Regions from separate parts of the Planococcus sp. APC 3906 genome, predicted to be linked through region 1. Evidence: riboswitches for the same ligand, from Rfam matches in the RefSeq annotation. Region 1 holds a riboswitch; the other holds the start of a gene.
What was found. Region 1 has a riboswitch for lysine ahead of QMA09_RS12785 (transporter substrate-binding domain-containing protein). Riboswitches for the same ligand answer to the same signal wherever they lie in the genome.
Positions count from the first base shown of each region.

Region 2: it holds a riboswitch for lysine, as region 1 does, so the genes downstream of both, QMA09_RS02960 (aspartate kinase) here and QMA09_RS12785 (transporter substrate-binding domain-containing protein) in region 1, are expected to answer to the same signal.

Region 1 covers NZ_JASDCW010000022.1:45,573-50,562, forward strand. Annotated here, with positions in the region: gene QMA09_RS12780 (cation-translocating P-type ATPase) at 1-1,709, opposite strand, end outside; lysine riboswitch at 1,925-2,106, shown strand; gene QMA09_RS12785 (transporter substrate-binding domain-containing protein) at 2,239-3,084, shown strand; gene QMA09_RS12790 (amino acid ABC transporter permease) at 3,148-3,915, shown strand; gene QMA09_RS12795 (amino acid ABC transporter ATP-binding protein) at 3,946-4,680, shown strand; gene QMA09_RS12800 (DctP family TRAP transporter solute-binding subunit) at 4,780-4,990, opposite strand, start outside.
Region 2 covers NZ_JASDCW010000003.1:58,619-63,608, reverse strand. Annotated here, with positions in the region: gene sdhA (succinate dehydrogenase flavoprotein subunit) at 1-199, opposite strand, end outside; gene QMA09_RS02970 (succinate dehydrogenase cytochrome b558 subunit) at 245-859, opposite strand; gene QMA09_RS02965 (YslB family protein) at 1,057-1,458, shown strand; gene QMA09_RS02960 (aspartate kinase) at 1,509-2,723, opposite strand; lysine riboswitch at 2,867-3,041, opposite strand; gene uvrC (excinuclease ABC subunit UvrC) at 3,079-4,875, opposite strand; gene trxA (thioredoxin) at 4,926-4,990, opposite strand, start outside.

The DNA of each region.
Region 1 (4,990 bases):
ATCGCCAGCGCTGTTACCGCATGATCCCCGGTGATCATGATCGTGCGGATACCGGCGTTCCAGCATTCCTGTATGGCGGCTTTCACTTCCTCGCGCGGCGGATCGATCATCCCCTCGAGCCCGATGAACACGAGGTCCTTTTCAATTTCCTGCTCGGTAAAAATGTCTTTCTGAGGGGGCAGCGGTTTATAGGCAATCGCCATCGTGCGGAGCGCATTGCTGGCCATGCCAATTACCGCGCGTTCCACTTCGGCAGCCCGTTCAGCAGTGAGCGGCAGCTGCTGCGCGCCCCATCGAATCGAACCGCAGTGGGTGGCCAACAGATCAGGAGCCCCTTTTGTCACTGCGAGAAGCTGCCCGTTCCTGTCTTTGACAATGACGCTCATCATTTTGCGTTCAGAGTCAAAAGGCAGCTCCTGGACCACGGTGAAATTTTCCATGAGCCATTTTTCGCTTATGCCCGCTTTCATCGCGGCCACGACCATGGCGCCTTCGGTCGGATCTCCCTCGATGGCGTATTCCTTGTCTTTCTTAAAAACTTTCGCGTTATTGCATAACATCCCATATAAAAGGAGCTCATGCAGCGCAGGGACGCCTTGCAATTCGACGGGGGTGCCTGCTTCAAAAAAACGGCCATCCGGCTCGTACCCGGTTCCCTCGACCGTCCATTCCTGCCCGCCGCTCCATAAATGTGTAACGGTCATTTCGTTTTCAGTCATTGTGCCGGTCTTGTCCGAGCAAATGACAGAAGCGCTGCCCAGAATCTCAACAGCCGGCAGTTTACGGACCACTGCGTCTTTTTTGATCATCCGCTGGACGCCAATCGACAAGGCAATGGTGACGACAGCCGGCAGGCCTTCGGGAACCGCGGCGACAGCAAGCGACAAGCCCGCAAAAAAGATCGTGTAAAAATCGTTGCCGCGCCATACACCGATGGCAACGACTAACAGCGTCAGCAGCAAAGCGGCGATGATCAGGATTTTCCCGAGCTGCCCGAGCTTGCGCTGCAGCGGCGTATCCATCCCTTCGGACGCCTGCAAAAGCCCCGCAATCTGCCCGACTTCGGTGTTCATGCCGGTACTGACGGCCACCCCGACGCCGCTGCCTCTTGTCACCAATGTTCCCATGAACGCCATATTGCTGATGTCCGCCAGGTTCGGGTCGACAATCGCCAGCGATTCGGTCCGCTTCGCAGCGGGCATCGATTCACCGGTCAGTGCGGATTCCTCGATTTCCAGGCTGGCCGCTTCAATCAGCCGCACGTCCGCTCCGATGCGGTCGCCGCTGGAGAAACGTATTACATCACCCGGCACAATTTCGCGCGAAGGCAGGCGTGCCCATTTCTCGCTGCGCAGCACTTGGACTTGGGGAGCTGAAAGTTTTTTCAGCGCTTCCAGTGATTTTTCGGCTTTGCGGTCCTGATAGAAGCCTAGGGAGGCGTTGAGGATGACGATCAACACAATCGCAGCCGCGTCAATCCATTCGCCAAGGACGGAAGAGATAACGGCAGCGGCCAATAGCACCACAATCATCAAGTCCGTGAATTGGCTGAAGAAAGACAGGAGCAGGGACTGCTTTTTGGCTTCAGCCAATACATTGAAGCCGTGCTTGTCTTGGCGCAGCCGGGCTTCTTCAGCGCTTAATCCGTGCAACGGATCGGTTTTGACTGCCTCCAGCAATTGCGCCCGGTCCATCTCGTGAAAATCCATGGCCAACTCTCCCTCCGTTTTCTGGCGTTCAATGGATAACACCATCCTAAATAAATTGAATATTCGAATTAATTATAACAGCTCCAGATTCTATGGACAGCTTTGATTGATGGCAAGGTCCAGCAGTCGAGCGTGGAATGGAATTTAGGGCGGCGTTGACAGGAAAAAAGTAATAATGTAGACTATGAAAAACAAGTGAATATAACCTCACTTTCCGGTGAGGTAGAGGCGCGGGATTTATTAGTCCATAGAAGAGTTTGAGAAGCAAGGATGCTATGGAGAAGGAAAGACCGCCGAAGTTTGTAATAGTTCTCATTATTACTTGCTGGGTCTGCAGTGAACAATTGCAGGACTGCCGCATGGGACTCCCAGTCTGATGCGGTGTGCTATCTCGATACGGGAAAAGAGGATTTAGGGCAACTATGCATATAGCGATCTGAGTCTATCTCAGGTCTTTTTTTGTACATAGCTGCCCTTTTTGCTGTATTCAGAACTATTTTACAGAACACACGAGGGGGAGAATGAGAAGATGAAAAAGAAATCAGGGTTGATGTTAACGGCTATGCTGTCACTGGGTATGCTGCTTGCGGGATGTGGGTCGGAAGAAGGCGCATCGTCGGGCGGCGGTTCGAGTGAAGAAGGCAAGACATTTAAAGTAGGGATGGAAGCGGGCTACGCGCCGTTCAACTGGACGCAGAGCGATGATTCCAATGGCGCTGTGAAGATTTCCGGCAATGCGGAATATGCGGGCGGCTACGATGTGGAAATCGCGAAACAAATCGCGGAAGATCTCGGGATGGAACTGGAAATCGTCAAAACGGAATGGGACGGCTTGGTGCCGGCACTGAACTCCGGCAAGATTGATGCCATTGTTGCGGGCATGTCCCCGACAGCAGAACGCAAAGAAACCATCGACTTTTCCGATCATTATTACACATCGGAATTGGTGATGGTCGTGAAAAAAGGCGGCGAATTTGAAGGCGCGAGCACATTGGCAGATTTCAACGGCGCGAAAGTCACAGCGCAATTGAACACGTTCCATTACTCGGTCATCGACCAGATCGAAGGCGTATCCAAAGAAACGGCAATGGAAAGCTTCCCGGCAATGCGGGTTGCACTTGAGTCCGGCATAATCGACGGCTACGTTTCAGAGCGCCCGGAAGCGGTCAGTGCTTCCGCTGCCAACGAAAACTTTGCAATGGTGGAATTCACGGACGGCTTTGAAACGTCAGAAGACGACACAGCGGTTGCAGTCGGCTTGGAAAAAGGCAGTGAGTTCACGGAGCAGATCAACGAAACATTGGCTGGCATCTCGGAAGAGCAGCGCCAGGAAATCATGGATACAGCGATCCAAAACCAACCAGCTGCCCAATAAAGCTTAGGCGGTGCCGGCTGCAGCTAAATGCAGCCGGCTTTAAATTTTTTTAGGAGGAAAACCATGAGTCTTGAATGGGTTATCACGATACTTACAAACAACTGGCCGATGTTCCTGCGCGGAGCCGGCATGACGCTGCTGATTTCCATCATCGGCACGCTGATCGGCGCCGCTATCGGGTTGATCATCGGCATCGTCAACACCATTCCGATGCCGGAGCGCGGCGTGAAGCGCCTGTTCCAGAAAACGATCAATTTCCTGCTGTCCGCGTATGTGGAATTTTTCCGCGGCACGCCGATGATCGTACAGGCGATGGTCATTTTCTACGGCTCGGCGATGGCGTTCGGCATTGATATGGATGTCTTTACGGCGGCGATATTCATCGTCTCGATCAATACCGGCGCATACATGGCAGAGATTGTCCGCGGCGGCATCATTTCGGTCGACAAAGGACAGTTCGAAGCGGCACAGGCAATCGGCATGAACCATTTCCAGACGATGATGAATGTCGTCATGCCGCAGGTCGTGCGCAACATCCTGCCGGCAACCGGCAACCAATTCGTCATTAACATCAAGGATACGGCCGTATTGAACGTCATCGGTGTGACGGAATTATTTTTCCAGACCAAATCGGTGTCGGGCAATAATTTCCGGTATTTCGAATCGTTCTTCATTGCCTGCGTCTTGTACTTTGTCATGACGTTCACCATCACATTGCTGCTGCGCAAGCTTGAGCGCAAGATGGCGGGGCCGTCCAATTACAGCATGATCGGCGGACTGCCGATGCAAGTGGTCACTCCGGAAGACACGGAGCACAAAATCAAAGAATAAGAAATCCGCAGAAGCAGAAGAGGAGACCTTATGGAAAAAGTAATTGAAATCCAGCATTTAAGCAAATCCTTCGGAACGAATGAAGTGTTGAAAGATATCGATTTCTCTGTCAGCAAAGGGGAAGTGGTATGCGTCATCGGGTCCTCGGGATCCGGGAAATCGACGCTGCTCCGCTGCGTCAACCTGCTCGAAAAACCGAGCGGCGGCAAGATCATCTACAACGGAAAAAATATTCTCGATGCCCATCATAACATCCATTCCTACCGCACGAAGCTCGGCATGGTGTTCCAGCAATTCAATTTGTTCAACAACCACAACGTCCTGAACAATTGCGTCGTCGGGCAGATCAAGGTGCTGAAGCGCAAACGGCAGGACGCCGAAAAGACCGCGAAGAAATTCCTGCACGTCGTGGGCATGGACCAATACGTCAACGCGAAGCCGGAACAGCTTTCCGGAGGCCAGAAACAGCGTGTGGCGATTGCGCGCGCGTTGTCGATGGAGCCCGAGGTCATGCTGTTCGACGAGCCGACTTCGGCACTTGATCCGGAAATGGTCGGTGAAGTGCTGAAAGTCATGAAAGACTTAGCAAAAAGCGGGCTGACGATGCTCATTGTCACGCACGAAATGGAATTCGCTAAAGAAGTCGCAGACCGGGTCGTCTTTATGGACAAAGGCGTCATTGTGGAAGAAGGGCCGCCGGAACAGATTTTCAACCATCCGAAGAAAGAGCGGACCCAGGAGTTTTTGAAACGGACGCTTCGCTAAACCGTTCCAGCCTATCGTTAACACCGAGAACAAAGGCAAAACCCGCAGGGCAGAGAGGTTCAAGAGCCTCTCTGGCTGCGGGTTTTATTGTGCATGCGTTTACTGGTTTTCCAGGTGTTTCTTCTGAAGTGCAGCCAGTTCCTGCAACAAGCCGGCTCCGATCGCATCGGCGTATTCGGCATAAACCGGCGCCAATTTCTCTTCCCATTCGAGCTTGTCCTTTTCGGAAAGTTCATGTATGCGGATAGCCGATTTTTCTTTAATGAGCTGCAGTTGTTCCGACTCGAGCTTTTGCGCATTTTCATCGTTC
Region 2 (4,990 bases), on a different contig from region 1:
CAAAGTGAATATCCGGGGAATCCCCTTCACCTTTTGTATTTACCGCTCCGTTGATCCCGCCCTGCGCACAAACCGAGTGAGATCTTTTTACAGGAACGATTGAGAATAGGTCGACGGGAGAGCCTGCTTCTGCCGCTTTAATAGCAGCCATCAAGCCGGCAAGGCCGCCTCCTACGATAGTAAGTTTGCCTTTCGCCATTATGGTATTCACTCCTCTTTTAGTTCACCAAATATCGAAATTTTATTAAACGAATGCGAATAGCGCTCTGATGCCGATAATAGACAAGACGACAAATACGAGCAACGTGAAGTACGTTGAGTATTTCTGTGCCTTTTCAGACTGCGTGATTCCCCAAGTAACCAAGAATGACCATAAGCCGTTCGCCAAGTGGAACGTCGCTGCCAATACACCCAAGATGTAGAATACCAGCATAGCCGGGTTGTCGAGGATGTTGGCCATCATGTTGAAGTCTGCTTCAGCAGCATTGCCGATAGCGACTTGGAAACGCGTTTCAAACACGTGCCATGCGATGAAGATTACCAGGAAAATTCCTGTATAGCGCTGTGCCACGAACAATGTGTTGCGCATGTAGCTGTAATGCCCCACATTATTTTTCGAAGTGAACGCTATGTATAGACCGTAGAACGCATGGTACATCAACGGTAAATAAATAACGAAGATCTCCAAGAAGATTACGAACGGCAAGCTCGCCATGAAATGGGAAGCTGTGTTAAACGCTTCCACGCCTTGTGTCGCAAAATGGTTGACGATTAAGTGCTGCGTCAAGAACAATCCGATTGGAATGATCCCCAATAGTGAGTGCAGCCTGCGCATTAAAAATTCTCGATTATCCAAAATTTTACCTCCCTTAGGCGTTAATGGGCAGCAAAAAGAGCAATCGATATGTTACGAAAGCATCCATTGACTGCTATTATCATCATGATACAATAATATGACATATTTATTGTACTCCGCACCAATAGGAGCGTCAAGGCAACTTGCCTCATTACTAACAGTTTCATCCTTTAATTTATTATATTGAAAGTGGGTTCAACATGACTGTCACAGACACAGATTTTAACGGAAAATTCGGCTTGGAAGTTCTACGGGAACACGTAATCCCTGATATTCTCGGGCGCCACCAACCGGATATCCTATACTGGGCCGGCAAATCGCTTGCCCGCAAATTCCCACTGGCATCGCTGGACGAGGCATCGGACTTTTTCAGGCAAGCCGGCTTCGGCGAGCTGACACTTGAGCGTTCGGCTAAAGGCGAAACCGTGCTGCACCTTGCTGCGCCTGGGCTGGAGCATCGTTGCTTCAAGCTCGAAGCCGGATTTTTGGCACAGCAAAAACAGAATATTGACGGTTTTATGACAGAAGCTTATGAAGAGCCACTCGGCAAGAAAAAGGGCGTTCGCATCACGTTGAAAACGGATACGCGCGATAAAGTTTAATCATCCCGATATAGAAAAAGGCAAGTTCACCAATGTGAACTCGCCTTTTTTTATATCGTTAAACCGAAGGCGCTGTGGAGCGCGTTCGCGGATTGATTCATGTCCGATTCGGGCACAACAACGGAGATCTTGATTTCCGAAGTGGAGACCATTTTCACAGGGATGCCTTCTAACCGAAGGATATCAAACATTTGGGCAGCGACACCGGGATTGGATACCATGCCGGAGCCGACGATGGAAACTTTCGATAAGCCGACTTCATACGTTGCTGCCAGGAATCCGATTTCTTCTTGCCGCTCAGCGAGCACCCGGCGCGTTTCCTCCAGGCTGTCTTCTTTGATTGAAAACGAAACCGAAGGCGGGGCATCATCTGTAATGCTCTGGACAATGATATCAACATCGATATGATGCTTCGCCAATGTCGTGAAGATGTTCGCCAGTGAACCATTGAACGCTTTTTTATAAGTAACCGTCACACGGGCGATTCCGGATTCGAACGCCACGCCTCTGACAATCAGATTTTTTTCCACAGTGATCACCTCTTGTATGATTGTTCCCGGTTCATCCGAATAACTTGCGCGGACCGATAAAGGGACATGATTGTTTTTCGCAAATTCAACCGCGCGCGGATGCAATACGCCAGCCCCTAGATTCGCCAGCTCCAGCATTTCATCGTAGGAAATCTGTTCCAGCTTGCGCGCACCGGTTACGAAGCGCGGGTCGGATGTATAGACGCCGTCGACATCGGTATAGATTTCACATTTATCCGCATGCAAGGCAGCGGCAAGCGCGACTGCCGTTGTATCAGAACCGCCACGGCCAAGCGTCGTGATATTGCCGATTTTGTCGACGCCCTGGAATCCGGCGACCACACAAAAATACCCGTCGCTCAGCGCCTGTTCGATGCGCTCGGTGTGAATCTGTTCAATGCGGGCATTGCGCGGCACGGATTCGGTTTCAATCCCCGCCTGCCAGCCGGTGAATGACAGCGCTTCGTGGCCAAGCATTTTAAAGGCCATCGCGAGCAGCGCAATCGTCACCTGTTCGCCGGTTGCCAGCAGCATGTCCATTTCCCGCTTTGGCGGCTCTGACGAGATGTCCCCTGCCAATTCGAGCAGCGTATCAGTGGTTTTGCCCATCGCCGACACGACGATGACGACACGCACGCCTTTTTCCTTTTCACGGATCGCGCGTTTTGCGACCCCGATGATTTTTTCTGGTGTTGCAACGGATGTTCCGCCAAACTTCATGACAACAGTTTTCATTCTCTCCACTCCCATATTGTAAGTGGCCCTCAACATGAATGCCGGACTGGCCGATACGCCAGCGCGGCTAGACAATAAAAAAAGGCAGCTCGCCGGATTGCCGGCAAACTACCTCTTTCATCATGCACGAATAAAAAACGTCCATGTGAGATAGCCCTCCAGAGATTGACTCTGACAGCCCTGCATTTCTTAAATGCAGAACCAGCACACGGATTTGCAAGAATCCGTACACTTCGGCGGCTGCCCCTTTCCCCATTCTTCACAGATTCTGCAAATCTCCGAATGGCTACTTTTGGCGTCCGCGCCTCTATCATCACTTTTCCAAGTGATCTAAATATGTCTTTACGATATCACGTTATTGTTCAGCTGGCAATGATTGCTGTGAAAAATGCTGTTGGATCTGGTCCGCCAGCTTGTCTGGCATGCCCGCTTCTTTCAAATCTTCCTTGCTTGCTTCTTTGATGCGTTTTACAGAACCGAAATGCTTCAATAGCTGCTGTTTGCGCTTCGGCCCGACTCCCTCCAAATCGTCCAATGCGGACTGGATCGAGTTTTTGCCGCGCAACTGGCGGTGGAACGTAATGACGAATCGATGGACTTCGTCCTGGATGCGCTGCAGCAAGTAAAACGCTTCGCTTGTGCGTTTCAGCGGCACCGCCTCCACTGGATCGCCGTACAGCAGATGCGAAGTTTGGTGTTTCGCGTCTTTGGCGAGGCCAGCAATCGGTATCGACAAGCCGAGTTCGTCTTCCACAATTTCACGGGCGGATTCGATCTGCCCCTTGCCGCCATCGATGACGATCAGGTCAGGCAGAGGAAGCCCATCTTTCAGGACCCGTGTATAGCGCCGGCGGATAACTTCGCGCATCGCTGCGTAATCATCCGGCTTCGAGGCATTGCGCGTTTTGTATTTCCGGTAATCTTTCTTCGAAGGTTTGCCGTCGATGAACGTAATCATCGCCGACACAGCGTCCGCGCCTTGGATATGCGAGTTATCAAAAGCTTCGATGCGCAGCGGCGTGGCAATGTTCAGCGCCGTGCCCAATTCTTCGCAAGCCCCGATCGTCCGCTCTTCCTGGCGTTCAAGCAGACCGAATTTCTCTTTGATTGCGATTTCCGCGTTCGTTTTCGCAAGCTGCAATAAATCCTTTTTCTTGCCGCGCTGCGGAACGAGCACACGGATATCCAGCCATTCACGGATCAATTCCGCGTCGACGCCTTCCGGCAGCAAGACTTCATTCGGTTTGACGTGATGCGGCTGTTCATAAAACTGACCGATGAACGTCAAAAACTCTTCCTGCGGGTCCCGATACAATGGAAACAGCGACACGTCCCGCTCGATCAATTTGCCTTGGCGCACAAAAAAGACTTGGACGCACATCCAGCCTTTATCAACGGCATAGCCGAAAATATCGCGGTCAGTGAAATCATTCATTGCCATTTTTTGTTTTTCCATGACGGTTTCGATATGCGCAATCTGGTCGCGGTATTCTTTTGCCCGTTCGAATTCCAGATTTTCAGCCGCTTCGGACATCTTTTCAATGAGGTCCTGTTTGACGTCGCGGAAGCCGCCGTTCAAGAATTTCGTAATGCTGTCGATCATTTCCTGATAAGTTTCTTTTTCAACCGGTTTGATGCACGGCGCCAAGCATTGGCCCATATGGTAATAAAGGCAAGCCCGGTCCGGCATCGTATGGCATTTCCGCAATGGATAAAGCCGGTCCAGCAGCTTTTTCGTCTCACTCGCCGCATAGGCATTCGGATAAGGGCCGAAATACTTGCCTTTGTCCTTTTTCACTTGCCGCGTCGTGATCAGCTTCGGATGGCGTTCGCCAGTTATTTTCAAGTACGGATAAGACTTATCGTCTTTCAGCATGATGTTGTATTTGGGATCGTGTTTTTTGATCAAATTCAATTCCAGGATCAACGCTTCGATGTCCGAGGACGTGACAATGTATTCAAAATCCTCGATTTCACCGACGAGCCGCTGTGTTTTCGCATCGTGGCTGCCCGTGAAATACGAACGCACCCGGTTTTTCAGCACTTTTGCCTTGCCGACGTAAATGACCGTATTTTGCCGGTCTTTCATCAAATAACAGCCTGGCTGGTCAGGCAGAATTGCTAATTTATGCTGGATCAATGTGTTTGCCATATTCTCACCCTATTAAAAAACCGGGTGCCATTTCTGGACCCGGTTAAGAATTATGCGTGTTGGTTAACCAATTCAGCCAATGCTTCTTTAGGGCGGAAGCCGACAACTTTATCTA